Regions from separate parts of the Micromonospora yangpuensis genome, predicted to be linked through region 2. Evidence: riboswitches for the same ligand, from Rfam matches in the RefSeq annotation. Region 2 holds a riboswitch; the other holds the start of a gene.
What was found. Region 2 has a riboswitch for cobalamin ahead of GA0070617_RS14260 (ribonucleoside-diphosphate reductase subunit alpha). Riboswitches for the same ligand answer to the same signal wherever they lie in the genome.

Region 1 (10,177 bases), 3.2 Mb from region 2:
GTTGGACCAGGTCGGCGACGCCACCCGGAGGCGAGAGGTTCTCGTGCGGTGGGACGGGCTCCGGCTGATCGGCCCCCGGCTGGAACCCGACGGAGTGCCGGGGCCACGACGCGCTGGTAGCTCAGCGCCTACGGTCCGGACCAAGAGGTGACATCGTACCCGGATGGGCGGGGTCGGCGAAGGTGACAGGTGCGCCGAAGGCGGCCCGGCGGGCGGCCCGGCGCAGCGCGGCGAGCACCGCCGGGCCGGCCAGGACGATCGCCACAGCGGTGGTGACGGCGCGGCCGGTGTCCCAGCCGAAGGTGGAGGTGACCGCGGTGAAGACGGCGAAGCGGTGCAGGTTCTCCAGCAGCGGGGCACCCGCCACGTAGGAGAGCTGGGTGTCCGCGCCGATGCTGAACGGCCAGAACCACAGGTTCATCAGCAGGCCGTAGCCGTACGCGGCCAGCACGCCGTAGCCGGCCAGGACGGCGACCTCCGCCCGGCCACGCAGCCCGGCCGGCAGCAGGCCGGCGCCCAGGCCGATCCAGGACGCGGCCAGCATCTGGAACGGCAGCCACGGCCCCACCCCGGCGGTGAGCAGCGCGGAGGCGAACAACGACGTCGAGCCGAGCAGGAAGCCGAAGCCGGGCCCGAACACCCGGCCGGCGAGGACGAGCAGGAAGAAGACCGTCTCGATGCCGGCGGTACCGGCACCGAGCGGGCGCAACGCGGCGTTGACGGCGGCGAGTACGCCGAGCATCGCCAACGCCTTGCTGTCGATGCCGCCGGAGCTGAGTTCGGCCAACACCAACGCCACCAGGACCGGCAGCACCACCAGGAACACCAGCGGCGCCTCCCCGGTCCTGGCCGTCCCCTCGGGCTGGGCGGGGACGAAGAACGGCCAGGTGAAGGTGGCCAGCGCGGCGACCGAGGCGAGCAGCAGCACGACCGCCGTGCGCGGCGCGACCCGCAGCACGTTCGTGCCGGCCCGGTCGGTCCGCCCGCTCACGACGGCGACCCGTCCGTACCGAGGGCGGCGGTGACCTGGTCCACGGTCAGCCAGGGCGCGGGGGCGAGGACCTTGGCCACCTGCGGGGCGAAGGCCGGCGAGGCGAGCATCACCTCGGTGGTGCTGCCGTCGGCGACGATCTCCCCCTCGGCCAGCACCACCACCCGGTCGGCGAGGGAGGCGACGAGTTCCACGTCGTGCGTGGCGACCACCACCGCCCGCCCGTCGGCGGCCAACCGGCGGACGATCGCGGCGAACTGCCGTTTGGCGCGGTAGTCCAGGCCCCGGGTCGGCTCGTCCAGCAGCACCACCGGTGGGGCGGCGGTGAGCTGGACGGCGAGGGCGAGCGCCAACCGCTGCCCCTCGGACAGGTCCCGGGGGTGCCGGTCGCCGGGCAGCCCGGGGGCGAGCTGGTCCAGCAGCGCCCGGCAGCTGCCGGCCGGCGTACCGGTCTCCCGGTCGGCCTGGCCGCACTCGGCGTCCACGGTCTCCAGGTACAGCAGGTCACCGGGGGTCTGCGGGACCAGCCCCACCTGTCGTCGGGCCCGGCCCGGCGGCAGGGCCTTCGGGTCCACGGCCCCCTGCGGGCCGACCACGGTGACCGTGCCGCCCTGCCGGGGGCCGCTGCCCTGCACCGCCCAGAGCAGGCTGGACTTGCCGGAGCCGTTGCGCCCCATCAGCGCCACGATCCGCCCCGGGTGCAGGTCGAGGTCGACCCCGGCCACGGCGACGGTGCCCGGATACCGCACCACGATCTTCCGCGCGGTCAGCACGGCGGGCGGAGCCGCCGCGCCGGGAGTCGGTCCGGACGGAACCGTCCCGCCGGAAGCTGCCGCGCCCGGAGCCGCCGTCCCCGAAGCGGTCGCGGTGAGTCGGTGGCGCAGGTCGGTGGCGTGGCGGCGGGCGTCGCGGACCGACAGCGGCAGCGGCGTCCAGCCGGCGAGGCGACCCAGCTCGATCAGCGGCGGCACGATGTCGACGCCGGCCAGGACGGTGGCCGGGTCCCCGGACACCACCCGGCCGTCGCCGGGCAGGTGGAGCAGCCGGTCGGCGTACTGCACCACCCGCTCCAGCCGGTGCTCGGCCAGCACCACGGTCACCCCGAGGTCGTGCACCAGCCGGGTCACCACGGCCAGAACGTCCTCGGCGGCGGTCGGGTCCAGCGCGGAGGTGGGCTCGTCGAGCACCAGCACCCGGGGGTGGGCGGTGAGCACCGCGCCGATGGCGACCCGCTGCTGCTGCCCGCCGGAGAGGGTCCGCAGCGGCCGGTCCCGCAGCTCGGCGATGCCGAGCAGGTCCAGGGTCTCCTCCACCCGTTTGCGCATCACCGTCGCCGGCAGGGCGAGCTGTTCCATCCCGTAGGCGAGTTCCTCCTCGACCGTGTCGGTGACGAACCCGGCGAGCGGATCCTGTCCGACCACGCCCACCACGTCGGCGAGGTCACGCGGCGGATGGTGGCGGGTGTCCCGGCCGTCCACCGTGACGGTGCCGTGCAGGGTGCCGCCGGTGAAGTGCGGCACCAGCCCGTTGACCGCCCGCAGCAGGGTGGACTTGCCGGTGCCGGTGCGCCCGACGACCAGGCAGAGTTCGCCCTCGTCGATGCGGAGCGTCACGTTCCGCAGCGTCGGTTGGTCGCTGTCGGCGTACCGGACGGTCACCCGGTCGAACTCGATCACCGTGGGCCTCCCCGGGCTCCGGACGGGACCGGCAGGCGGCTCGTGCCACCGGCCGGGGTCGGTGCGGGCGGCGGGGTCGACCGGGTCAGCACCGGTGGCGGTGCCAGCCAGGCCGGTGCCGCCGCGACCGCTACCGCGAGCAGCGTCAACGGCGTCAGCTCGGGCCAGGTGAGCGGGCTGACCGGCGGATACAGCAGCTCCGGGTCGAGCGAGCCGGCCAGCACCGTCAGCCCGGCGACCGTCGCACCGCAGCCGGCCACCAGCAACTCCGCGGTACGCCAACGGTCCGGGCGGTAGCGGCCCCGCCGGACCCGACGGCCGGCCAGCACCATCCCGGTCACGGCGGTGGCCAGCCCGGCGAGCAGCATCGGCAGGCCCAGGTAACCGGGCCCGGTGGCGTCCAACAACCCGTAGGTACCGGCGCAGACCCCGACCAGACCGCCGAGCACCAGCGCGCCGGTGACCGTACGCTGGCCGGCCGGCACCGCCGCGGTGCGGCCGTACCCCCGGGAGTCCATCGCGGCGGCCAGCGCCAGGGACCGGTCCAGCGCGTCGGCCAGCACCGGCAACGCGATGCCCCGCAACGCCCGGACGCCCCGGCCGGAGGCCCCGCGCAGCCGCCGGGCCCGGCGGACCCGCAGCACGCTCTCCACCAGCTGCGGGGCCACCGACAGGGCCACCACCACCGCCGTACCCACCGCATAGAGCGCCCCGGGTACGGCCTTGAGCAGCCGCTTCGGGTTGGCCAACGCGTTCGCCGCGCCGAGGCAGACCAGCATGGTGGCCAGCCGCAGCCCGTCGTAGAACCCGCCGAGGAGCTGTTCGGCGGCGACCGGCCCGAGGAGCCGGATGCCGGCGGCCCACTCGGGCAGCGGGATCTCCGGCAGCCGGACCAGCACGGTCTCGCCCTGCCCACCGCCGAACACGATCCGGAACACCACCCGCATCGCCACGATCACCGCGCCCAGGACCAGGTACATCCGGAAGGCCAGCGCCCACGGCGCGTCCCCGCGTCGGCGGACCACCACCAGCGCGGCGACGGCGACGAAGAGCCCCAGCGGCAGCGGACTGGTGGTGTGGCTGGCGGCGGTGGCCAGGCCGAGCGCCCACAGCCACCACGCGCCGGGGTGCAGCGCCCGGGGCAGCCGCGCCGAGCGCCGGGACGGCTCAGTCATCCGGCTCGGCGGTCCGTCGTCGTCGGGCGGCGACCAGGCCACCGGCGGCGAGTACGGCCAGCACCAGGACGCCGGCCACCGTACCCAGGGGGAGCCCGCCACCGTCCCGGCGTCCGGCGATCGGCGTCAGCGGCGGCTGACCGGCGGGGTCGGCCGACGTACCGGCACCACCGGCCGGTGCGGTCGGTGCCGCCCCGCTCGGCGTCGGTGCACCGGTCGGCGGCGTACCGGTGGGGGGTGTGGGTCCGGCGGTCCCGGCCGTCGGTGCCGGAGCGGGCCGACCGTCGGCTGCCGGTGGCGGACCGACCGGCGCGCCGCCGGCGGCCGGCGGTACGACCGGTCCACCGTCGGCGGCCGGCGGTGGTGGCGCGACCGGCCCGTCGTCGCCGGCCGGCGGAGGCGCGACCGGTCCAGGCGGGGGTGCGACCGGGCCCGGCGGTGGCGGTGCGGGCGGTGGCGGGGCGGGGCGTTTCGGTGCCACGTCCGGTCGGGGCGCGTCGTTGCCGCTGCGGTTCAGCGAGAACGACCAGCCCTCGAAGCTGCCCGCCGGTGGCCTGCGGTTGAGCACCCCCTTGTCGCTGTACGCCCAGCTGCCGCCGTCCTGCGCGTGCCAGTACGACCAGTAGGCGCTGGCCGGTGGCGTGTCGACGCACTTCTCCGCGGCCGCCGACGGCTTGCCCTCGATCCGGCAGATGAACCCCTCACCCCAGCGCAGGGTGCCGGTGACCTGGAAACCGGCGTCCTTGAGTGCGGTCAGGCCGGTGCTCTGCGCGCCGGGGGCACACCGCACCACGGTGCCGCCGCCGAGCTCGTTGAAGTCGACCACGACGGTGACGCCGGAGGCGTCCGGGCAGTACCCGGCGGAGCCGGCCGCCGACGCGGCCGGCCCCGGCACGCCCACCGTGCCCGCCAGCACCCCGACGACGACCAGCCCGGCCCGCCGGGACCCCGTCATGTCGCCCGCCGTCGGGTCAGCACCAGCAGCAGTACGCCCACCCCGACCAGCAGGGCCGCGACCAGTACGTAGCTGACGATCGCCGCACCGGTCCTGGGCAGCCCACCGGTCGGTGTCGGCTCCGGCACGACGGCCGGCGTGGTGGGGGCCGGGGTCTGCGGTGTGGCACCGGCCGAGCCGCTCGGTGTCGGGCTGGCCGGGGCCGTACCGGTCGGTGTCGGTGTGCCCGGGGTCGGCGACCCGGTGGGCGTGGGCGGGGCGGTGCCGGTCGGGGTGGCCGTGGCGGTCGGCGAGGAGGTCGGGGTGACGGTGCCGGTCGGGGTCGGCTCCGGCGACGGCGGCGGGTCGAGGCCGATCCGGCCGAGCGGCACCTGGACCAGCCCGAGCAGCGCCTGCGCGGTGGCCCGACGCCACTGGTCCCGGCCGGTGTCGGCGATACCGGCCTGAACTCCCGCCGTGAACTCGGTGGTGTTGTACGCGACGGCTCCCGCGTCGGCGGCGGCCGCCCCGCCGTTCGCCGTGGTCAGTTGCAGCGCGCGCAGCGCATCGGCGGCCCGGGTGGCCGCGGTGTCGCGCCCCGCGGCGGCGAGGGCCTGCCCGGCCAGGCCGGTGCTGTTGGAGTTCGCGCCGGTGGTCGGCCCCGAACCACCGAACGACCCGTCCGGGTGCTGCTGGGCGACCAGCCAGTCCGCCGCCCGGCCGGCCGCGTCGGCGGCACCGCCGGCACCGGCGTCGGCGGCGGCCAACAGCGCCTGGACGGCCATCGCGGTCGAGTCGACGTCGAGGAGCGCGTCGGCCTGCTCGTCGCAGGAGGGTGACGGCCCGTCCACGGTGTCCGGGTAGAGCCGGAACCCGCCCGCCGCGCACTGCTGCCGGAGCAGGAAGTCGACGGTGGCCGGTGGCAGGTCACCACTGCGGGCCAGGCCCAGCACGGCGAAGGACTGGTCGAAGGTGTTGCTGGCGTCCGGTCCACTGTCGGCGGTGGTCCGGCTGGTGATCCGCCCCCGCTGGTGCCCGGCGTCCGCCCCGGCGATCAGGGACAGCGTCTCGGCCCGCAGGTCGAAGCCGCCGAATGCGGTGGGATCGGCTCCGGCGGCTGCGGCGGCGTACAGCAGTTTGGCCGTCGCCCCACCGTCGGTGAAGCCGGGGATACCCCAGTCGTCGTAGCTGTTGTAGGCCCGTACGTGCGCCGCGACCTGCGCGGTTGCCGCCTGCCGGGTCGGTGCGGCGACCCCGGTCGCGGAGAGCGCGAGGATCCCGTCGATGGTCAGGCCCCAGTCCGGGCCGCCGAACGGTCCGGGCAGCGCCCCGTCGTCGAACTCCCCGGCCAGCCAGGTCGCGGCGGCGCGCCCGGCGGCGGTATCGGCCGCCGCCGGTGCGGCCACCCCGCTCAGGGGTACGGCGCTGAGCGCGGCCAGGGTCACCGCCGTGCTGGCCGCGAGACCGGCACCGAACCGCCGAGAAATGTGCCGCCGGGACACGAGCCGCCGAGAGATGAGCCGTCGGGACACGAGCCGTTGGGACGCGGGTGCCGGGGAGACGGGTGGCCGGGGTACGGGCGGTCGGGACGGTGGCCGGGGCCCGGGTGGCCGTGGCGCGGACAGTGGCATGAGGGTGCCTTTCGCAGTGTGGTCGGTCGACGCCCGGTCCACCCCGGGGCGGCAGGTCAGGGAGCGGTGATGCTCGGTGCGGCGCCCGCGCCGAAGGACCAGCCCTCGACGCTGCCCGGCGCGGGGTTGTAGCTGGACGCGCCGGAGGTGCTGTACGACCAGGCCGCGCCGCTGCCGGAGGCGTGCCAGTACGACCAGTACGCCGTGGCGGGCGGGGTGTTGACGCACGGGTCGGTCGCGGCGGTGGGCTTGCCGTTGATCCGGCAGACGAAGGCCAGCCCCCAGCGCGAGGTGCCGGTGACGGTGAAGCCGGCGCCCTGCAGGGCGGCCACCCCGGTGGCCGGATCGCCGAGGGCGCAGGCGACCTGGACGCCCCCGCCGAGGGCGGCGAAGTCGACGACCACGGTCACTCCGGTGGTGCCGGTGCAGGCGGCGGCGTGCGCCGCCCGGGGTGCGGGTTCGACCGCGGTCAGTGCGACGGCGGCGACGGCGGCGGCCAGCAGCCCGGCGAGCCGGCGGCGGATGGCGCAACGGTGACGGAACATGACGTCCTCCTGTGGTCGGACGAGCCGAGGTGAGACGAGCTGAGGTGAGGGGAGTTGGGTGAGGCGAGCTGGGGCACGGCGAGCTGAGCTGGGACGAGCGGGGACCGGACGGGTGGCGCACCGGGGCCGCTCAGGGGCAGGAGGTCACCGGTGCCCCGGCGGTCGCCCCAGTGGCCGAGAGCTGGGCGTACCCGGTGCCGGTCAGGCCGAGGACGGCCTGTGCGGTCGCGCGGACGGCGGTCTGCGGATCGAAGGTGCCGCCGTCGAAGTCGACCGCGCCCCGGTCGGCCGGCGCACCGGCGCAGCCCACCTGGAGTCCGGTGAGGAAGGTGCGGGCCCGAGCCCAGGCCAGCGGCCGGCCGCCGGCGCGTAGCGCCTGCGCGGCGAGACCGGTGCTGTTGGCGTTGCCGAATCCGCCGTCGGTGCCCTGCACGGAGACCAGCCAGCGCAGCCCGGCGGCGGCGTCGGCCGGGCGGCCGGCGGCCCGCAGCGCCTGCACCGCGAGCGCGGTGGCGTCCACGTCGGAGGTACAGACCGGCTGGGCGGGCAGCAGCGGATAACCGCCGTCGGCACACCGGGTACCGGCCAGCCAGGACGCCGCCGCCGGAGGCACCCCCGGCGCGGTGCGGTGCAGGGCGAGGATCGCCAGGGACTGGCTGAAGGCGTTGCTGTAGTCGCCGAACGCGGACCGGTCGGTGAACCGGCCGTCGGTCGACTGCAGCGAACGCAGCCGGGCGGTCAGGTCGACCCCGCCCACATCGGTCGGATCCGCGCCGCGTACCGCGACGGCGAGGGCGAGCTTCGCGGTGGCGCCGGCGTACGCCTCGGTGCTGCCGTCGCCGACGTAACCGTCGCGGATGTCCGGCCGGGTGACCCAGGCCAGTGCCGACGCACCGAAGTCGTCGGCGACGCCGGCGGCGGCGAAGGCGAGGACCGCGTCGAGGGTGAGCCCCTGGTCGGGGTAGGCGACGCCGTCGAAGACCACTTCGAGGCGTTCGCCGTCGACGAGTTGACGGGCCAGCCAACCGGCGGCGGCCTCGGCGCGGGTCGGGCCCGTCGGCACCGGGCCGGCGGGCGCGGGCGCGGCGAGCGCGGGGGTGGTGAGGGTGAGGGCGGCGAGCAGACCGCAGAGGAGGACGAGCAGGTGGTGCCGGCTCAGGCGGACGACCATCGGAAGCGCCTTTCCGGCCCGGCGGTCGTCAGAAACCCGGACGACCGTCGTGACGCGGAGGACCGGGACTCCGACCCGTGGGCCACGACGGGTGGGGGAACGAATTCACGCGTACGGCGGGTATTCGGGCTCGCCGTCGAAAGTGGATCACCTCGACGGCCTACCGTTGCGGGCCAGCGCCGGACTCAGACCGGACTTCCCCCGCACGTACGCGCTTGTGGACTTGTGCCGTCAGTCTGGCCAGCGACGACAGGGCGTGTCAATGCGTCGTACGTCGCAGCCGACGTCCTGCCGCTGCTCCTGCCCCTGGTGCCGGCCACCACGAACGCATCTGGCCGGATCGGCCGGTCCGGGACGGTGCGCGGAGCGCCGCCGGAGCGGGGCTGTCAGGCGGCGAGGGCGGCGTAGCGGCCGGCCCGCGCCAGCAGGTCGGCGTGGTCGCCGGACTCCACGATCCGCCCGTGGTCGAGCACCGCGATCCGGTCGGCGTCGCGCACGGTGGCCAGCCGATGGGCGATGGTGACGGTGGTACGACCCCGGGCCACCTCGTCGAACGCCCGTTGCACGGCGCGCTCGGTCTCGGTGTCCAGGGCGCTGGTGGCCTCGTCGAGGATCAGCACCCGCGGGTCGCGCAGCAGCGTCCGGGCGATCGCCAGGCGCTGCTTCTCGCCGCCGGAGAAGCGGTGCCCCCGCGACCCGACCACCGTGTCGTACCCGTCGGGCAGGCCGGCGATCAGGTCGTGGATCTGGGCGGCGCGGGCGGCGGCCTCGATCTCGGCGTCGGTGGCGTCAGGACGGGCGTAGCGCAGGTTCTCCCGGACGGTGGTGTGCAGCAGGTACGTCTCCTGGCTGACCACCCCGACGATGGCGGCGAGATCAGCCAGGCGCAGCTGGCGCAGGTCGACGCCGTCGACGGTGATCCGGCCGCTGGTCGGGTCGTGGAGCCGGCTCAGCAGCGCGGCCAGGGTGCTCTTGCCGGACCCGGTCTCGCCGACCAGGGCCAGGCTGGTGCCGGCGGGGACGTCGAGATTGATCCCGGCTACGGCGGCGGTGTCACTGCCCGGGTAGTGGAAGGTGACGTCGGTCAGGCGTAGCTCGCCCCGGACCCGGCGCCTGTCGATCTCGACCGGCTCGGCCGGGTCGGCCACCTCGACCGGCAGGTCCAGGTACTCGAAGATCCGGGCGAAGAGCGCCAGCGAGGCGGTGACCGAGACGGCCACGTTGAGCAGCCCGGTCAGCGGCCGGAACAACCCGCCCTGCAACGCGGTGAAGGCGACCAGGGTGCCGATGCTGAGCGTCCCGGCGGTGCCGGGCAGTCCGGCGCTGAGGTAGATCACCGCCGGAATGGCGGCGAAGACGACGCTCATCGTGGCCATCCGCCAGCGGCCGGCGAGCTCGGAGCGCAGCTCCAGGTCGACCAGGCGGGCCGAGGAGGCGGTGAAGCGCGCGGCCAGGGCGGGGCCGGTGCCGAGGGTCTTGGCCAGGTGTACGCCGCTGACCGAGAGCCCTTCCTCGACCGTGACGTTGAGGTCGGCGAGTTCACGTTGCCGCCGCGCGGTGATCTCCCGACGGAGCTGGGCGACCCGGCGGGTCAGCCAGATGGCCGGTGGCAGCACGACGAGGGAGACCAGCGACAGTCGCCAGGACAGGGCGAGCATGGCCACCCCGGTGGCGATCACGGTGGTCAGGTTGGCCGCGATCGAGGTGGCGGTCGAGGTGACCACCGACTGCATGCCACCGATGTCGTTGGTGATCCGGGACTGGACCTCGCCGGTGCGGGTCCGGGTGAAGAACGCCAGTGACTGTCGCTGCAGGTGGGTGAAGACGTCGGTGCGCAGCCGGTGCATGACCTGCTGGCCCACCCGGGTGGAGATCCAGGTCTGCGCCACGCCCAGCACGGAGGTGACGGCGGCGACCACGACCAGGCCGGCCACCAGCCAGGCCAGCAGCGGCAGGTCGCGCTCGGGCAGGGCCCGGTCGATCACCGCGCGGAGCAGGAAGGGCGTGGCCGTGGCGAGCACCGAGGAGGCCACGATGATCGCGGTGACGGTGGC
Region 2 (19,566 bases):
CTGGGTCACCACCTGGGGCTCGCTGACCCCCAGCTCCTGGCCGACCAGCTCCAGCAGGTCACTCGGGGTACGGACGGTCGTCTGCTTCGCGGTTCGCATCGGCGCGGGCCACCTTCGGTCGGGGGACGTCCCACTCGGACCTTATTACATTCCGACTGGGAGGTATTTGCCACACCCCCGACCTTCCTCTCCACCCGGGTTCTACATACCGACCGGATGGTATGGTGCGCTCACAGGTGCCGTGACGAGGAGGTTCGTGGTGTTCGAGGCGTACCAGCTGCCCGAGGAGCACGGGGCGATCCGGGAGGCCGTCCGGGCGGTGTGCGACGCCAGGGTCGCGCCGAACGCCGCCGCCGCCGACGAAGCCAGCGAGTTCCCGCAGGCCTCCTACGAGGCGTTGCGGGCCGCCGACTTCCACGCCCCGCACGTGCCCGTCGAGTACGGCGGCGCGGGTGCCGACGCCCTGGCCACCGCGATCGTCATCGAGGAGGTGGCCCGCGCCTGCGCCAGTTCGGCCCTGATCCCGGCCGGCAACAAGCTCGGTACCATGCCGCTGCTGCTCGCCGGCTCCGCGCACCTCCGGCAGCGCTACCTCCCGCCGGTGGCCGCGGGTGAGGCGATGTTCTCGTACTGCCTGTCCGAGCCGGAGGCCGGCAGCGACGCCGCGTCGATGACCACCCGGGCCGTCCGCGACGGCGACCACTGGGTCCTCAACGGGGTGAAACGCTGGATCACCAACGCCGGCGTCTCCGAGTACTACACGGTCTTCGCTGTCACCGACCCGGCCGCCCGGTCCCGGGGCATCTCCGCCTTCGTGGTCGAGAAGTCCGATCCGGGGGTCAGCTTCGGCGCGCCGGAGAAGAAACTCGGCATCAAGGGCTCGCCGACCCGCGAGGTCTACCTGGACAACGTCCGGATCCCCGCCGACCGCATCATCGGCGAACCCGGCACCGGCTTCGGCACCGCCATGCGGACCCTGGACCACACCCGGGTCACCATCGCCGCCCAGGCCGTCGGCATCGCCCAGGGCGCGCTCGACTACGCCAAGGCGTACGCCGCCGAACGCCGGCAGTTCGGCAAGGCCATCGCCGAGTTCCAGGGCATCCAGTTCATGCTCGCCGACATGGGCATGAAACTCGAAGCCGCCCGACAGCTGACCTACGCCGCGGCCGGCAAGTCCGAACGCGGCGACGCCGACCTGACCTACTTCGGCGCGGCGGCCAAGTGCTTCGCCTCCGACGCCGCCATGGAGATCACCACCGACGCCGTGCAGATCCTCGGCGGCTACGGCTACACCCGCGACTACCCCGTCGAACGCATGATGCGCGACGCCAAGATCACCCAGATCTACGAAGGCACCAACCAGGTCCAACGCATCGTCATGGCCAGGCAACTCCTCAAGGACTGACCCGGGGCCGACGGTAAGCGGGTATCTTTCACCTCTCGCACCCACCCCTGCTACCTGCGCGCGAGGTGCCCCGTGTCCACTGTCGAGGAAATAGCCGGCGAGCTTCGTACCCTGCTCACCGGGGTCGAGCGGGCGCAGGGCCTGGCCGCCGCCGTCGACAACCAGGCCCAGGCAATCGCCGCCCGGGCGGCCGGTGCAGGCTTCGTCGCCGTCGCCGCCGGTCTCGCCCGGGTACGCTCCGCGGTCGTCACCATCCAGGGCGGCCTTGGCGCCCTCGCGACCACCGGCGGGGAAGCGCTCACGGCGACCGCAGCCGTGCCGCGCGAGGCCACTCCGCAGGAGACGATCGCCGCGCTCGGCCCCGTGCGGCAGGGCATCACCGCCGCCCGGGAGGCCTGCACCGCCACCATCGGGCACGTCGAAACAGCCAAGCAACTCGTCACCGCCGCCCTGCAGGGCGGTCAACCCGGCCCGCTGCTCCAGGCTCTCGACAGCATCAAGCAGATCCTGGTGCTGCTGGTGCAGCGCACCCAGAGCGCCCAGCAGACGGTCGAGGCGACCATCGACCACGCCCGCCGCCTGGGTGACCAGGGAAACTGACCGGGGCTGGCGGCACCCCGCCGGCCAGCCCCGCCCGCTCGGACGACGCTGGGAGCAACCCGGTCGCGCACGCGACGAGTGACCCCGCGCCCCTAGCACCGTGGTCCAGGAGACCGACGGGCGTCCCTGGTGGTCGGCCCACCGGGCACCCGGCGGCCATCTCGCCCAGGGAGCAACCGGCCCAGCGGCGCTCCTACGAACTGGAGAACGAGTGCGCCGCTACGATCGCGCACAAGGGTTACCGGGTACATCAGCGCCCGGCCATCCAGGAGGTCGCCGAAGCCAGAGAGCGGACCGGGGACACCGGCAGACCGTCACGAAGGCCGGACTACCTGATCGAGGGTCATGTCTTCGACTGCTATTCACCCCAGCAGAAGACGTCGGTGCGATCGATCTGGACGGAAGTCAGCCACAAGGTGAGGAGCGAGCAGACCCAACGAGTGGTCATCAACCTCACCGACTGGCGGGGGGATATCGCGATGCTGAAGCGGCAGTTCGACTCCTGGCCCGTCAGCGGCCTCAAGGAGCTCGCGATCCTCGATCGAACCGGGCGCATCTCACAGTTCACTCAGCGACACCGACAGGAGCAGTGACATGTCCGTCGACTACCGTCTGACCCTCGGCGGGGACCTCACCCTCGATGAGGTAGCGAGCATCGCCGCGCCCGGGGCGACGGAGAGTTGGTCACCCGCTGGTAACCGGGTGCTGAGCGCCAGCCTGAACGACGAACACGGCTACGTCGTGAGCATCATCGAGACCGACGACGGCTATTACGAGGCCGAGAGCGATGACGGCGAGATGTGGCAGTGGGAGCCGGCAAGGAGTGTGGACGTCACCTTTCACATGGACAGCGAGGTGCTCGCCGAGAAAGGCCGACCGCACATGATCCGGACTGTCGGAAAGGTCCTCCGGAGCCGGCCGGAGGACGCCGCGCTGATCCTCAACGGCGGTTGGTTGATGTTGACTCGGATGAACGGCCAGGTGTTGTTGCACCACGACGCCGACTGGTACGACCCCGGCTACGAGGGTGTCCTACCGAACTGACGGTCACCGGCCGTCCGGCGTGACCCTCGTGAAGGACTGGGGCTAGTATCTCGGTTACTAGCTGAGTTTCTAGAGGAGGCGGGTTGAGCGTTCGACTCGCACTGCTGGGGTTGCTCCATGGACAGCCTTCGCACGGTTATCGGTTGAAGCACCGGTACGACACGTTGGTAGACCCGGATGCGGCGGTGGCTCCGGCGCAGATCTACGCGACGTTGGCCAGGTTGGAGCGGGATGGTCTGGTGCGTCAGGCGGGTGTCGATCAGGACAGTGGTCCGGCTCGCCGGATGTACGAGCTGACGTCGGTGGGGCGCGACGAGGTGGTCCGGTGGTTGACCACTCCGGTTGAGCCGGCGCCTCATCTGCAGACCCTGCTGTACACCAAGGTTGTGGTGACGGTCTTGACGGGTCGGAGCGTTGAGCCGCTTATCGATGCGCAGCGGGAGGCGCATCTGGCGCGGATGCGCGAGCTGACGGGTCTTCGTCGTAGTCGGGACAGGGCGACGTGTGTGCTGGCCGAGTACGCCTTGCAGCACTTGGAGGCCGACCTGCGATGGCTGGAGGTGGTGGCCTCACAGGGCGAGGAACTGGTCGAAGGCATCACCGAATCCGAAGAGCACTGCTCGTCGCCGGCCTGACCCTGGCACCGACGAAGGAAGAACGTCATGATCGATTCGAGGGCTCTGGAGGGCGTCATCGAGGACGCGGGGGCACCGTTGTTGCAGGCGTCCGGTGTCCGCAAGGCCTTCGGGAAGACCCGGGCACTGAAGCAGGCCGACGTCCAGATCCATGCCGGTGAGATCGTGGCGGTGATGGGGCCGAGTGGATCGGGAAAGTCGACCCTGCTGCACTGCTTGGCGGGCATCCTCGTGCCTGACGAGGGCGCGGTGGTGTATGACGGTCGCCGCGTCGATCGCCTCGACGAGGAGCAACGGAGCGCGCTGCGCCGTACGGACTTCGGTTTCGTCTTCCAGTTCGGGCAGCTGCTCGGCGAACTCACCGTGCTGGAGAACGTCGCCTTGCCGTTGTTGCTCAACGGCGTGAAGCGGGGTGAGGCCATGGCGCGGGCAGGACAGTGGCTGGAGACGTTCGGGCTGATCGAACTGGGTCGTCGTCGGCCGCACGAGGTGTCCGGCGGTCAGGCGCAACGCACGGCGATTGCGCGCGCGATGGCCACCTCACCGAAGGTGATCTTCGCTGACGAGCCCACCGGCTCCCTGGACTCGGCGGCGGGCCTGCTGGTCCTCGACAGCTTCACCTCGGTGGCGCAGTCCCACGGCGTGGCGATTGTGCTGGTCACCCATGAGTCGCGCGTCGCCGCGTATGCCACTCGTACCATCGTCGTGCGCGATGGTGTCGTGGCTACCCCGACGGCTGTGGAGCCGTCGAGGTGAGCATGTTCCGCCTTGCGTTCAAGCTGGGGCTTTCCGGGCGGGCGGCCTACGCGGTCCACACGATCACGACCTTCGCCGTCGGTGCGGGTAGCGCCCTTCTGTTGTTCGCCCTGTCCGTCGCGCCGGCGACGCAGGTGCGCTCCGATCGCACGAGCTGGATGTCGTCCGACCTCGTTGTCGGCTCGGTGCCGTTCGGTCAGGACGCGGCGACGACGGTCGGCACCAGCACCGACTACTACCGCACCTCGGCCATCGACGTGGTGATCGTCGCCGGAACATCAACGGGCTCACCGGTTCCACCCGGGATCCCGCGCCTTCCCCGCGAGGGTGAGGCGTACTTCTCACCGGCTCTGCACCGTCTGGTCTCCGCGCAGCCGCCGTTGACGGGGCGATACGGCAATTCGGTGGGAACCATCGGGGCGGAGGCACTGGCGGGGCCAGACCATCTCCTGGTGGTCAGGGGGGTGAGCCCACAGGCAGCGGCGGTGACCGGAACGACGGTCACCAGCTTCCCCAGGCACACCGCCGCGGCGGAACTCGACGGTGTTCTTCGAACGTTGTTGCTACTGGCGGGCGTCGCGGTGTTGGCACCCATCGCCCTGTTCGTCGCCATGGCGACCCGACTCACCTCGGCCAGCCGCGACGAGCGGTTGGCGCGCCTACGGCTGGCGGGTGCGGGCCCGCGAACGATCCGTCGGATGGCCGGCATCGAGTCCCTGATCCCCGGCGTAGGGGGCGTCGTCCTCGGGCTGATCTTCTTCGCGGCCCTCCGCCCTGTCGTAGCGCGACTGGACTACGACGGCCAACGCTGGTTCACCGACGACCTGTGGCCGGGTGTGTGGGGTGTCCTCACGGTGGTCGTCGCCGTGCCGATCGTGGCCGCGCTGGCATCACAGCTCACGCTACGAGCGGTCTCCCGCTCACCGCTGGCTTCCAGCGCCCGCGCCGTCGGGCGGCCCGTCCACCCGTGGCGGATCGTCCCACTGCTACTGGCCACGCCCACCCTGCTCTGGACGCTGCGGGAAACCGACGCGACCGGCACGCGATGGGCCATGCTCTCGTTCGCCGTCCTGCTCGCCAGTCTGATCCTGGCAGGCCCGTGGATCACTCAACAGATCGGCGTCACCCTGTCCCGCCGTGGCGGCCCCGTCGCCCTGCTGGCCGGTCGCCGGCTCGCGGCGGATCCGCGCTCCGGCTTCCGGGCACTCGGCGGCGTCATCCTTGCCGTGCTGGTCTGCACCTTGTTCGTGGCCTCGACCCCCGCCGCGGTCGCAAGCCTCCAGAGCACCACCACGATCGGCCAACGCGACGACACCGCACAGGCACTCGTCACCTCCGCCTCCACAGACAGAAGCCGGACCGTGCTCGACGACGTCCGCCGCATCGAGGGAATCGAGGCCGCGACGCTGGTCTACACAGGCCTGGCCTCGTCTGCCATCGGCGAACCGGCGAACGTGTGGATCGGTGACTGCGGCGAGATGCAGTCGGCGGCGCGTCTGACCGTCTCCTGCGCCGACGCACCGGCAGTGCTGGCGGACAACGTCACCACGACGGTGCTCACCGAAGGCACCCTCGACCTGTACAACCTCAGCCCCCGGCAGGTCAGACCGAGAGAGGCCATCATCGACCCTCAGGACGTCACCGCGCAGAAAGTGTCCGTGACGACCACAGCGTCGATGCCCGCCGAGGCCGGGGTCGACATGCCCCAAGTCCTTCTCGACAGCCGCACCCTGACGGCGCTGACCTCCCAGCTCCGACCCTCGAAACTGCTCTTCTCCTACCAGGACCCGACCGCACTGGAGCAGGCTCGCACGATCATCAACCAGGCCGTTCCAGCCAGCACCGTCACCATCCGCCAGAACTCCTTCGACGGCTACAACGAAGGAGTACGACGGTTCTACTGGTTGCTGGCCGTCGGCACCACGATCGTTTTCGTGATCTCGTCCCTGGGCATGGTGATCGCCATGGTCACGGGTCTCATCGAGCGGAGACTCCCCCTGTCCCTCCTCCGAGCCACCGGCGCTGCCGTCACGTCCCTGCGCGGAGCGATCCTCCTGGAGGCGATGGTCCCCCTGGTCGCACTGTCACTCCTGGCAGCGGTCGCCGGCGGCGTCTCCGGAACCGTGCTGGCCACCTCCAGCACCCAACCGGCACCCGTACCCTGGCTCGGCCTACTACTACCCGTAACCATAGGCATGGCGACAGCAACGGTGATCGTTCTCCTCGCCGCACGCCTGGTGGGCCGGTTCACCGACACCACCAGAACCCGCTTCGAGTAGCCATACATGTAGATGTTCTTGCTAGGTTACGGCGCCTCTTGCAGGTGGATAAGCGTGTTGGTTCCCTTTCGCGTAGTCCAGGTTGGGGATCTGGTGGAGGCAGCAGATGGTCGCGGACTCGTCTGAGGAGTCGCGCGCCGACTATCGACCGTCGTCGAGATGGTGGCGGTGCTTGTCGATGAGGTGTGTCGAGGCTTCCGGGTCGAGGGCGCGTGTGGTGAGTTTCGTCCACACGCGCTCATAGGCGGCGATCTCCTCGGGGCGGTCGAGGTAGAGGGCACCGGTTAGGAGTTCGCGGTGGATCACCGGGGGGTCTGGTGTGGTGCGGTTGCCGGGGGCGAAGTCGAGGATCGTGAACGGCCCGGCGAGGGTGGCGGCGGTTGCCCCGGCGGTCAGGGGTAGGACCTGGATGGTGACGGTGGGCGTCTCGGCCAGGGTGAGCAGGTGGGCCAGCTGTGCTGCCATGACGTCCGGTCCGCCGGCAGGGCGTAGCAGGACCGCTTCGGAGAGCACTGCGTGCAGTCGTGGTGGTGGGGGTAGCCGTCGGGTCAGCAGGTCGGTGCGTTGGCGGCGTACGTCGGGGTCGTCGGGCCGGTGGGGGTGGGCGGCCCGGGTGTAGGCCGCGGTCTGGAGCAGCCCGGGGATGAGGGATTCGTGGTAGGTGCGGATTCGGGCGGCGGTGGCTTCCAGGCTGGGGTACGGGGTGAAGGTGGCGGGGACGGGGTTGTCGTAGGCGTGCCACCAGCCGCGGGCTGTGGTTTCGGTGGCGAGGGTGGTCAGGTTGGTGGCCAGGTCGGGGTTGGCGGCGTACAGCGTGGTGAGGGTGCGGACGTCGAGGGGGCGGACGGGGCGGAGGCCGGCTTCGAGCTGCCAGATCTTCTGCCGGCTGCAGCCGATCGCCTGGCTGACGCCGTCGAGGGTCATCCGGGCTTCGGTGCGTAGCTCCCGCAGGATGTTTCCGAGGTGTCGTCGGGGCACGCTGGAGCCCAGGTCGGTGGCCACGTCGCGGTCTGTTCCTCTCGGGTTGGGGTGTCCGGCGTTCGCTGGGGGCGCGGGTTATCGGGTGAGTCCGATGAGGGTGGCGAGGCGGGTCACGGCGGCTGTTGGTGGGCCGTTGCGGGTGATTTCGGTGATGAGGGTGCGGGCGTGGGGGCGGAGGCGGATCTCGGCGGGGGCGATGGTGTCGGCGTCGGTGAGGGTTCGTGCGGCGGTGGTGTGGTCGCCGGTGTGGTGGTAGGCGTGGGCGGCGTCGAGGAGGTGGGCGGCGCGGTGTTCGGCGGGGAGCCGGGGCCAGTCGTCGTGGCGTAGGGCTTGCTGGTGCAGGTGTACGGCGTGGGTGGGCTGGCCGAGGTGGTGGGCGGCGAGGGAGCGGGCCAGTCGTACGGCGATGGGGTTGACGGTGGTGTGGTGCGGGTCGTGGTCGGTGGGGTGCTGGTTGGCGAGGTGGGTGGCGTGGTCGAGTAGGTCGTGGGTGGTGTGGTTGTCGCCGGTGCGGGCGGCGGCGAGGGCGGCCTGGAGTAGGAGGGCTGCGCGTACCGGCGGGTTGGTGGTGGTGTCGGCGGCGGTGAGGGCGGCGGTGAGGGCGAGGCGGTCGCGGCCGAGGGCGCGTAGGGCCTGGACGACGGTGACGGTGGCGGTGCCGGTGAGGGTGGGGTCGGTCGCGGTGGCGGCGGCCCGGTCGGCGGCGAGCCAGGCGAGGTCGGCCTCGCCGAGTTTGATCAGCAGGTGGGCGGTGATCCGGTAGGTGGGTACGAGCAGGTTCGGGGTGCCGTGGGCGGCGTCGAGCAGGTCGGGCAGGGCGCGCAGGAGTGGGGCGTAGTGGGCGTGCTGGTAGGTCAGCCAGGCGTGCCCGATGTGCCGGCGTACCTGCTCCGGTGGGACGGTGCTGTGGGGTTGGTGGTGGTGGCGGACCAGGGCGGCGCGGACCCCGTCGACCCCGTCGGGGCCCGGTGCGGTCGTCGGTGGCGGCCGTCGGTTGCCGAGGAGGACCGCCGGGTCGAGGTGGAGGACCTCGGCGATCTCCTGGATGACGGAGTACCGGTCGAGGGCGCGGACACCACGTTCGACCTTGTCGACCCAGCTCTTGGACTTGCCGAGACGATCGGCCAGCATCTGCTGGGTCAGCCCGCGACGCACCCGCCAGCGGGCCAGCTGCCGCCCGATCGGCAGGTCACAGGCGTCGGACAGGCCCGGCCGGGTCACCGGTTCCGCTCCCCGAGGGCGGGTATGTCGCACACGACCGGCACCGTAGGGGTTGACATGACGACAACCATACCCGACATCCCCTCTGTGTGTAGTCATCTGATAGATAGGACATGTCAACCCAAACTGACCGTAGCGTGGACCGGGTGGTGTTCGAGCTGATGGGTGCGGCCGAGATCCAGGAGCGCCTCGGGATCTCTCGGCAGCGGACCTACATCCTGATCAACAGGAGAGACTTCCCTGCCCCCATCGCCACCCTCAAGATGGGCAGCGTCTGGCTGAAGGCAGACGTGGAACGGTGGATCGCCGAAAAGCGTCCGCACCTACTGGTGGATGACAGTGAATAAAGACTGCCCTGCCCGTCCCTGCTGATCCACCAGGAAGCCTGAGCGTCCCCGCCCCGTAGGCCCAACACGGTCACCGATCCCGCTCCTGCGGTGTCGGCACAACCTGGGTGTACTCCCCGCAGCGGGGACACCACCGCGCCTTCACCCGGAACGCGAGCAGCCCGAGCAGGAACCCCGGCACCAACCCACCGAACACGACGGACACGGCCACGGACACCACGAACCCCTTCACCCCCTGTATCACAGGCTTCACCTAAAGTGAACAGGGTCGCTGTGGTGACGGGTAGCCAGCCGACCCGGCGAGCACGTTGAACGCGTTGAACGCATCTCCCAGGAAGGTCAGCGGATGGCGCGGACGCCGAGGCAGCGCAACGAAAAGTTACTGGCAGCCATCAAAGAGTGCCGATGGTCGTACGATGCCTGCGCCGCAGCGGTCCGCGCGATCGCTCGCGAGAATCTCGACGCTCTGCCATCCTGTGACCGGTCACATGTCGGGCACTGGGTCGGTGGTGTCAAGCCCAGTGGCAGAACGTCCCGATACCTGGCCGAAGCAATCTCCCGCCGGCTCGGTTGGACGATGAATCCGGTCGATCTCGGACTCCTCGAAGGCGATAGTCTGGAGCCTGACCTTCGTGGCCTGAACTGGTGGGAGCATGCTCCGGCCATCGATCTCTTGACAGTCGGGAGGGCCGACTTGGAGCGACGGGAGTTCGGATTCAACGCCCTGTACTCGTTGGCAGCGCTCGCTGTCCCGCTCGACTCCTGGCAGGAGATCGCGGACCGAGGGCGCCGAGTACACGGAGGAGGTGCCGCCGTCGGGCGCAGTGAGATCGACGCCGTACGGGAGATGCTGGATGTGTTCAGCAAGGCCGACGAGCGGTTCGGAGGAGGACATGCCCGCCTCGCTGTCGTCCAGTACCTCACCTCGGACGTGGCTGGCTACCTGCAAGGACGCTTCTCCTCGCTCAACGACCGCAGGGACATGTTCAGCGTCGCAGCCGAAATGACCTATCTTGCCGGCTGGAAAGCCTTCGACTCATCCCTACATGGGTTGGCGCAGCGCTACTACGTCCAGGCGCTGCGGCTGGCCAACGAAGCCGACGACCGACCGCTCGGCGGCTTCACCCTGCGGGCGATGGCACATCAGGCCGTGGACCTTGGTCATGGACAGGAAGCCCTGAAACTCGCCAGGTCGGCGCTGGAATGGTCGAGGGGGCGTGCGACCCCGGCCGCGACCGCGCTCTTCACCGTTCTCACCGCTCGGGGCCATGCCGCGACGAGTGACCCGACCCGTACATCGGCTGCGCTTCTCGCGGCCGAGGCTCAACTTGCGGACGCTTCCGCCGACGACGAGCCGACCTGGATTCGGACCAGCGGATTCACCGAAGCATCCCTCGCCAGCCAAGCTGGCCAGGCGCTCCGTGATCTCGGCGACCTTCCGGGGGCCGAATCGCAACTCCGCCGATCGATCGTCACCCGCAACACCGGGGCGTACCGGCGTATCCACACCTTGACTCTGGCCAACCTCGCCGACGTCCAGTGCAGCCGAGGACGCCTACGTGAGGCCGCCGAGAACTGGAACCACGCGATGGACACGATGGAGGGTGTGAAGTCCGGCCGTGCCTCGGCCGCCGTGAAGAACATCCGAACCCGCCTGAGCAACTTTGGCCCCCGCCTCCCCGCCTTCGCCAAGCAGCTCGATCAACGGGCCGCAACCTACCTTCGTCAAGGGAACCCGCCAAAGCTTGGGTGACTGCGGCAGTCGCTGTCATGCCGATGACAGTGCGTCGAGGCTCAGGCGCGGGCGCCCCGCATCGCTTCCATAAACGCCGTGCGTACGAACCAGTGCTGCGGTGACGATCTCGGGCATGGGCGGGATTCTGGCACGGCCCTCATGGCCCTGACCGGCGGGTGACTCGGCAACGGATGGTCCTCTGACCGGATGATCGACGCAGGCGCTCCAGACAGGAACCGGGAATGGCCGCTGAACGAAAATTCGCCGACGCCGAGACTCTGACCCCGGTGATACGGGAGGTCTTCGGCACGGACCGTCTCATCACCGCCGTCGACCGCCTGGTCAACGGCACCAAGAAGGGCGTCTACCGCATCACGCTCGACGATGCCACAAGCGCGATCGCCTACGTATGGAACGCCGGCGAGGACTACTGGGACGGGCTGCTCCCGGACGGCCACGACGACCCGTCGAACCCGTTCGCCCACGCCTCCGGCATCGACTACTTCGAGGCTGCCACCCGTCGACTGGAAGCGGTCGGAGCCCGTTCGCCGCAGCTGTTGCTCGCCGACCGCAGCAAGGACCGGTACCCGGCCGACGTCGCCGTCACTGAGGACGTGCGCGGCGGAACGCTGGAATCGCTGCTGGAACGAGACCCGGACGCCGGCCGGCAAACACTCGCGCAACTCTCGGACATGCTTCGAGGCATGCACACCTACCAGGCACCGGCGTTCGGGCGCGTCGCATGGATCGACAGCGGAGGCGCACCGCCGGACACGACCTGCGAGCAGGCCTACCTGGAACGCGCGCTGGTGAACATCGCCACCGCCGTGCCCCGCGATGCCCGCGCGGCCGAAGCCGAGGCGATACTGGAGGAGAAACTCCGCACTCTGCACGCCGCACTCGACCCACGGGCGGAATACGGCGTGGTCCACGGCGAACTCTGCGCAGAACACACACTCGTCGGACCGGACGGGGAGCCCGTCATCATCGACATCGAAGGCCTGATGTACACCGACATCGAAGTAGAGCACTGCTGGATGCGGATGCGCTTCGGCCCGCACTACGCGGCGCTCGACAACCCGGACCTCGACCCGCAGCGGATCAAGTACTACCAGTACGTCATGCATCTGGACCTGGTCGGCGGCCCGCTGCGCATCGCCGAGGGCGACTTCCCGAACCGGAAGTGGATGCTCGACGTAGCGGACTTCCACCTACAGAAAGCGCTCACCTACAAGACATGACTCGACCGTGAAGCCGGATCGTGCCAAGCGTCATCAGACCCACCGACACCCCGCCGTCCGACGAGCATTGTCACCGGGACCGGCACGACATGGCGACGGAGTTAACCGACGCCGGTCAACCCGATTCAAGATCGAGCGCCCTCTCGCTCAGGCGTACAGGCCCTCCAGGACCATCGCGCTGAACTGGCGGGCCACCTCGTCGATGCTGAGTGGGCCGCCGACGTTGAGCCACTGGTACGCCCAGGCGCACATGCCGACCAGCCCGAAGGTGGCGATCCGGGGATCGACGTCGGCCCGGAACACGCCCCGGTCGACGCCGTCGGCGATCATCCCGGCGAAGGCGGACTCCACCAGCCCGCGCTTGCGGGTCACCTCGGCGAAGAGGTCACCGGTGAGGTAGCGCCGCTCCTGGTAGAAGATCGTCACGTGCGCGCGGTACTCGGCGACGCTGGTCAGGCTGAACCGGATCAGCTGGGCCACCCGTACCTTGGGGTCGTCGCTGTCGGCCTCGATCTGCTGGATCGCGGTGAGCTGCGCCTGGAGGTACTCCTCCTGGATGTGCCGCAGCAGGTCGTCCTTGCTGGCGAAGTGGTGGTAGAACGCGCCCTTGGTGAGCCGGGCCTGGTCGGCGATCTCCTGCACGGAGGTACGGTCGAAGCCACGCTGTTCGAAGAGCTCCAGCGCGCTGGCGATCAGCGACTTGCGGGTGTTCTCCGGGTCGTAGCCGTCCGGCCAGCGCTGTCGGCGCCGGTTCGACTCCGGCCGGGTGGACGTCGCTCGGGCCATTGGTGATCTCCCATCCGCGGTGCAGCCCCACAATGCTACCGTCCGGTCGGAAGGAATGGGGGGCGCGGAGCCGCCCGAGTACTCCGCGTCGCGCCGGTCACCCACCGCACACGACACGCCGACACAGCATGTGGTGTGGAAGTTCGGGACGGCGCCCATATATGGTGTCCCGCGGAGCTGGTTCGGCTGCCCATCCAGGGCGGCCGAGGCAAGAGGGAATCCGGTGCGAGACCGGAACTGCCCCGCAGCGGTGAGTGGGAACGACCGCCGTCAACGAGCACTGGGCCACCCGGCCTGGGAAGCGACGGCCAGTAGGCACGCGTGAGACGCCCACGAGTCCGAAGACCTGCCAGCACGCCGTCCGCGGCTCGCGGACGGCGGTCGACGGTCGCGTGGGACGACCGACGCCAGGAACGGACCTCGCGCGAGTTCGCGGTCCGGTGGCGTCCGCCCGCGCCTCCGGAGACCAGCGGAGACAGCGCGAGGGAGAGACCATGACGGTCGTGCAGGACAGGCCCGCACCCGGTGCGGACGCACCGGAGCAGCGCCGGCAGGTGATGCGGGTCAGCAAGCGCAACGGTGAGACCGAGCCGGTGGACGTCAACAAGATCGTCAAGGCGGTCGAGCGGTGGGTCGCCGGCCTGGACGAGGTGGACCCGCTGCGGGTGGCCACCAAGACCATCAGTGGTCTCTACGACGGGGCGACCACCGCCGAGCTGGACAAGCTGTCGATCCAGACGGCGGCGGAGCTGATCGGCGAGGAGCCGCAGTACTCCAGGCTGGCCGCCCGGCTGCTCGGCGCGTACGTGGACAAGGAGGTCCGGGGCCAGCAGGTGGCCAGTTTCAGCCAGTCCATCCGGTACGCCCACGGGCTGGGCCTGATCGGCGACGAGACGGCCGCCTTCGTGGCCGCCAACGCGCGCAAGCTGGACGACGCCGTGGACCCGGCCGGGGATCTGCGCTTCGAGTACTTCGGCCTGCGGACCGTCGCCGACCGGTACCTGCTGCGCCACCCGGAGACCCGGCAGGTGGTCGAGACGCCGCAGTACTGGCTGCTGCGGGTGGCCTGCGGGCTGTCCCAGACCCCGGTGGAGGCGATCGGGTTCTACCGGCTGATGTCGTCGCTCGCCTACCTGCCCAGCTCCCCGACGCTGTTCAACTCGGGCACCCGGCACACCCAGATGTCCTCGTGCTTCCTGGTCGACTCGCCGCGCGACGAGCTGGACTCGATCTACGAGCGCTACCACCAGGTGGCGAAGCTGTCGAAGTTCTCCGGCGGCATCGGCATCGCCTGGTCCCGGGTACGTGGCCGGGGGGCCCTGATCCGGGGCACCAACGGCAGGTCCAACGGGATCGTGCCGTTCCTCAAGACCCTCGACGCCGGGGTGGCGGCGGTCAACCAGGGCGGCCGGCGCAAGGGCGCGGCCTGCGTCTACCTGGAGCCGTGGCACCCCGACATCGAGGAGTTCCTGGAGCTGCGGGACAACACCGGCGAGGAGGCCCGGCGGACCCACAACCTGAACCTGGCCAACTGGATCCCGGACGAGTTCATGCGCCGGGTCGAGGCCGACGGCGACTGGTCGCTGATCGACCCCAGCGACGCCCCGGAGCTGCCCGACCTCTACGGCGAGCAGTTCGACGCCGCGTACCGGATCGCGGAGAAGAAGGCGGTCCGCACGGTCAAGGCCCGGGACCTGTACGGGCGGATGATGCGCACCCTGGCGCAGACCGGCAACGGGTGGATGACGTTCAAGGACCGCTCGAACCAGCTGTCCAACCAGACCGGCGTGGCCGGCAACTCGATCCACCTGTCCAACCTGTGCACCGAGATCCTGGAGGTCAACAACGACGCCGAGACGGCGGTGTGCAACCTGGGCTCGGTCAACCTGGGCGCGCATGTCGGCCCCGACGGCGTCGACTGGGAGCGGCTGCGCGCCACGGTGCGTACCGCGGTGGTGTTCCTGGACCGGGTGATCGACATCAACTACTACCCGGCCGCGCAGGCGGCGGCGTCGAACCCGCGTTGGCGGCCGGTCGGGCTCGGGCTGATGGGCCTGCAGGACGCCTTCTTCACCCTGCGGCTGCCGTTCGACTCGGACGAGGCGCGGCAGCTGTCCACCCGGGTGCAGGAGGAGATCCTGCTGACCGCCCTGGAGACCTCCGCCGGGCTCGCCGAACGCTTCGGCCCGCATCCCGCGTACGCCGAGACCCGCGCCGCCCGGGGCGAGCTGCACCCGGACCTCTGGGGTGCGGAGGTCACGCAGACCTCCCGGTGGGCGGCGCTGCGCGAGACGATCGGCCGGCACGGCCTGCGCAACTCGCTGCTGGTGGCGATCGCCCCGACCGCCACCATCGCCTCGATCGCCGGCTGTTACGAGTGCATCGAGCCGCAGGTGTCCAACCTGTTCAAGCGCGAGACGATGTCCGGCGAGTTCCTCCAGGTCAACGCGTACCTGGTGGGTGAGTTGAAGGCCCGCGGACTGTGGACGCCGGAGATCCGCGACCGGATCAAGCGGGCCGAGGGGTCGGTGCAGGGCATCGGGGAGCTGCCGGCCGACGTGCGGGAGGTGTTCCGCACGGCGTGGGAGTTGCCGCAGCGGGCGTTGATCGACCTGGCCGCCGCCCGGGCGCCCTACATCGACCAGTCGCAGTCGCTGAACCTGTTCCTGAGCGCGCCGACCATCGGCAAGCTCTCCTCGATGTACCTGTACGCCTGGAAGGCCGGGCTGAAGACCACGTACTACCTGCGCTCGCGGCCCGCGACGCGCATCCAGCAGGCCACCGTCACCGTCACGGCTGCCGACAGTCAGCCGCCGGTCGCCACCGCGACGCCACTCGTCGCCGTGGGCGACGCCGCGACGCCGCTCGTCGCCGTGGGCGACGCCGACGAGGCGTTGGCCTGTGCCCTGGAGAACCCCGAGAGCTGTGAGGCCTGCCAGTGAACACCGACGTCACCCCCCGTACCGGTCAACTGCTGCTCGACCCGGGCATGGACCTGACCCTGCGGCCGATGCGCTACCCGCACTTCTTCGACCGGTTCAAGGACGCCATCAAGAACACCTGGACCGTCGAAGAGGTCGACCTGCACTCCGACCTGGCCGACCTGGCCCGGCTCTCCCCCGCCGAACAGCACCTGGTGTCCCGGCTGGTCGCCTTCTTCGCCACCGGTGACACCATCGTCGCCAACAACCTGGTGCTCAACCTCTACCAGCACGTCAACTCCCCCGAGGGCCGGCTGTACCTGTCCCGGCAGCTGTTCGAGGAGGCCGTGCACGTCCAGTTCTACCTGAACCTGCTCGACACCTACGTGCCCGACGAGAAGGAGCGGTTCGCGGCCTTCGCCGCGATCGAGAACATCCCGTCGATCAAACGCAAGGCGGAGTTCTGCTTTCGCTGGATCGACTCCGTCTTCGAGCTGCGCGAGTTGCGGACCAAGGCCGACCGGCGGGCCTTCCTGCTCAACCTGATCTGCTTCGCCGCCTGCATCGAGGGGCTGTTCTTCTACGGCGCCTTCGCCTACGTGTACTTCCTGCGCTCCCGGGGCCTGCTCAACGGACTCGCCTCCGGCACCAACTGGGTGTTCCGCGACGAGTCCATGCACATGGAGTTCGCCTTCGAGGTGGTGCAGACGGTCCGCCGCGAGGAGCCCGACCTGTTCGACGACGACCTGGTCGAGCAGGTACGCCAGATGCTGGCCGAGGCCGTCGAGTGTGAGGTGCAGTTCGCCGAGGACCTGCTGGAGCAGGGCGTCTCCGGGCTCAGCCTGGCCGACATGCGGCAGTACCTGCAGCACGTCGCCGACCGGCGGCTGGCCCAGCTCGGCATCGCGCCGTACTACGGTTCGACGAACCCGTTCGCCTTCATGGAGCTGCAGGACGTCCAGGAGCTGTCGAACTTCTTCGAGCGCCGGGTGTCGGCGTACCAGGTAGGGGTGACCGGCAACGTCACCTTCGACGACGAGTTCTGAGCACGCTCCGGTGCTGAGCCCGACCGGACCGGCGGCGGTCCGGACCCGGGCGGTGGGTCACCCCGGTGGCCCACCGCCCGGCAGGGGACACCCGCCGGTTGCGGGGCAGCGCGCTACGCTGACCCGCCGCCACGGCGGCACCGCCGAAGGCAGACGGTCTACGCTGGCGCGGGTGGACCGATCCTGGTCCACCGTAGACACGAGGTGTGACCATGATGGACGGTACCGCCGTGAACGACGGGCAGCAGCGGCCCAAGATCGACGCTGACGTGCCCCAGACGGCGCGGATCTGGAACTACCTGCTCGGCGGCAAGGACAACTTCGCGGTCGACCGGGCCGTCGGCGACCAGATCATCTCGAGCCTGCCGCAGCTGGCGCAGAACGCCCGGCTCTCCCGGGCCTACCTCGCCCGGGCGGTGCGCTACCTGGCCGCCGAGGCCGGGGTCCGGCAGTTCCTCGACATCGGCACCGGCCTGCCCACCGCCGACAACACCCACGAGGTGGCCCAGTCGGTGGCCCCGGACGCCCGGATCGTCTACGTCGACAACGACCCGCTGGTCCTGGCCCACGCCCGCGCCCTGCTCGTCGGCACGCCCGAGGGTGCCACCGACTACGTCGACGCGGACCTGCGCGACCCCGACACCATCCTGCGGGCCGCCGCCCGCACGCTGGACCTGGACCAGCCGGTGGCGTTGATGCTGATGGGCATCCTCGGCCACGTCGAGTCCGACGACGAGGCCGCGTCGATCATCGGGCGGCTGATGGACCGGCTGCCCGCCGGCAGTTACCTGGCGATGTACGACGGCAGCGACACCAGCGAGGCGGTCACCGAGGCGGTGCGGATCTGGAACCTCTCCGCCAACCCCCGGTACCACCTGCGCAGTCCGCAGCGGATCGCCGGCCTCTTCGACGGCCTGGAGCTGGTCGCGCCGGGGGTGGTGTCGGTGGTCAGCTGGCGGCCCGACGGCGAGGTTCCCGCCGAGCAGATCGACCAGTACTGCGCGGTCGGCCGCAAACCGTGACCCGCGGGTAGCGGCAGGCGGGGGGCGCGAAACCCCGGGGTGACGACACGCCCGGTCGGCGGTTCGACCGGCCGGGTTCGGGGCAATACGCGGTCATGGATGAGCGTGTGATGGTGTTCGCTCCGGCACCGCTGTTGACGGTGACCCTGGAGCAGCAGGCCGATGCCGTCGAGTTGCACCTGCACCCGGGGGGCCAGGGCGTCTGGCAGGCCCGCATGATCACCGCGTTGGGCACACCGGTGACGCTCTGCGTCGCGCTCGGCGGCGAGGTCGGCGGCACCCTGCGCAAGCTGCTCGCCGACGAGGACGTCACGGTCCGCGCCGTCGAGCGGCAGGCCGGCTCCGGCTGGTACGTCCACGACCGACGCGACGGCTCCCGGTCGGAGATCGCCGACGACCCGGGTACGCCGATGGTCCGCCACGAGATCGACGAGCTGTACACCGTCACGTTGACCGAGGGGCTGCGCGCCCCGGTCAGCATCCTCAGCGGACCCGCCGCCCCCGACGTGGTCGATCCGGACATCTACCGGCGGCTCGCCACCGACCTGAGCGCCAACGGCGGCACCGTGGTGGCCGACCTCTCCGGCGCCTACCTCAGCGCGGTCGTCGAGGGCGGGGTCGCGGTGCTCAAGGTCAGCCACGAGGAGCTGCTCGACGACGGTCTCGCCGAGGACGACAGCGTCGAGGCGCTGCTGGCCGCCGGCCGCCGCCTGCAACAGCAGGGTGCCGCGTCGGTGCTGATCAGTCGGGCCGGTGAGCCCGCCCTGGCGCTGCTGGACGGCGGCAAGGAGCTGCTGGTGCACGCCCCGCCGTTGGAGCTGGCCGAGCACCGGGGAGCCGGCGACTCGATGACCGCCGGGGTCGCCTCGGTGCTGGCCCGCGGTGGCGACCTCCAGGAGGCGGTACGCATCGGTGCCGCGGCCGGCGCGCTCAACGTGACCCGGCACGGGCTGGGCACCGGTCGGGCCGAGGCGGTCCGGGAGCTCGCCGAGCGGGTCCGGTTGACCCCGGTCGACGAGGACGAGAAGGACGACGAGGCCGAGGGGGAGAAGGAGTGACCGGTGACCGGCCGGCCCGGGTGGTGGTGACCAACGACGACGGTGTGCACGCCCCGGGTATCCGGTGGTTGGCCCGGGCCGCCCACGAGCAGGGCTTCGACGTGGTGGTCGCCGCCCCGCAGGCCGAGGCGAGCGGGATGAGCGCGGCCCTGTCGGCGGTCACCGACGACGGGCGGGTGGTGTTCACCAAGACGGAGCTGGCCGGGCTGCCCGACGTGCCGGCGTACGGGGTGGCCGCCTCCCCCGCCTACATCACCGTGTTGGCCGGGCTCGGGGTCTTCGGCCCGCCACCGGCGCTGGTGCTGTCCGGCATCAACCGGGGGGCGAACGCCGGGCACGCGGTCCTGCACTCGGGCACGGTCGGCGCGGCGTTGACCGCCGGCAACAACGGCACCCGGGCGCTGGCCGTCTCGTTGGACGTGCTCTCCCCGGCGGCGGCGAGCGCGGGCAGCGGCGGGGCGGCGTTCGCGGTGCTGGACGCCGTCG

Region 1: it holds a riboswitch for cobalamin, as region 2 does, so the genes downstream of both, GA0070617_RS28505 (prenyltransferase/squalene oxidase repeat-containing protein) here and GA0070617_RS14260 (ribonucleoside-diphosphate reductase subunit alpha) in region 2, are expected to answer to the same signal.

Annotation. Positions count from the first base shown of each region.
Region 1 covers NZ_FMIA01000002.1:6,283,989-6,294,165, reverse strand. The annotation lists gene GA0070617_RS32270 (hypothetical protein) at 1-151, shown strand, start outside; gene GA0070617_RS28535 (ECF transporter S component) at 122-991, opposite strand; gene GA0070617_RS28530 (ABC transporter ATP-binding protein) at 988-2,667, opposite strand; gene GA0070617_RS28525 (CbiQ family ECF transporter T component) at 2,664-3,842, opposite strand; gene GA0070617_RS28520 (hypothetical protein) at 3,835-4,797, opposite strand; gene GA0070617_RS28515 (cell wall anchor protein) at 4,794-6,308, opposite strand; gene GA0070617_RS28510 (hypothetical protein) at 6,464-6,952, opposite strand; gene GA0070617_RS28505 (prenyltransferase/squalene oxidase repeat-containing protein) at 7,083-8,123, opposite strand; cobalamin riboswitch at 8,222-8,371, opposite strand; gene GA0070617_RS28500 (ABC transporter ATP-binding protein) at 8,510-10,177, opposite strand, start outside.
Region 2 covers NZ_FMIA01000002.1:3,124,889-3,144,454, reverse strand. The annotation lists gene GA0070617_RS14335 (MaoC family dehydratase) at 1-99, opposite strand, end outside; gene GA0070617_RS14330 (acyl-CoA dehydrogenase family protein) at 260-1,408, shown strand; gene GA0070617_RS14325 (DUF6244 family protein) at 1,481-2,008, shown strand; gene GA0070617_RS14320 (CdiA C-terminal domain-containing protein) at 2,167-2,601, shown strand; gene GA0070617_RS14315 (SitI3 family protein) at 2,603-3,052, shown strand; gene GA0070617_RS14310 (PadR family transcriptional regulator) at 3,136-3,687, shown strand; gene GA0070617_RS14305 (ABC transporter ATP-binding protein) at 3,715-4,443, shown strand; gene GA0070617_RS14300 (ABC transporter permease) at 4,446-6,722, shown strand; gene GA0070617_RS14295 (helix-turn-helix domain-containing protein) at 6,864-7,724, opposite strand; gene GA0070617_RS14290 (helix-turn-helix domain-containing protein) at 7,779-8,924, opposite strand; gene GA0070617_RS14285 (helix-turn-helix transcriptional regulator) at 9,071-9,271, shown strand; gene GA0070617_RS32025 (hypothetical protein) at 9,342-9,476, opposite strand; gene GA0070617_RS14275 (NsdA family TPR-like regulatory protein) at 9,618-11,024, shown strand; gene GA0070617_RS14270 (phosphotransferase) at 11,249-12,247, shown strand; gene GA0070617_RS14265 (TetR/AcrR family transcriptional regulator) at 12,395-13,033, opposite strand; cobalamin riboswitch at 13,195-13,401, shown strand; gene GA0070617_RS14260 (ribonucleoside-diphosphate reductase subunit alpha) at 13,528-15,975, shown strand; gene GA0070617_RS14255 (ribonucleotide-diphosphate reductase subunit beta) at 16,023-17,000, shown strand; gene GA0070617_RS14250 (SAM-dependent methyltransferase) at 17,213-18,022, shown strand; gene GA0070617_RS14245 (1-phosphofructokinase family hexose kinase) at 18,118-19,080, shown strand; gene surE (5'/3'-nucleotidase SurE) at 19,077-19,566, shown strand, end outside.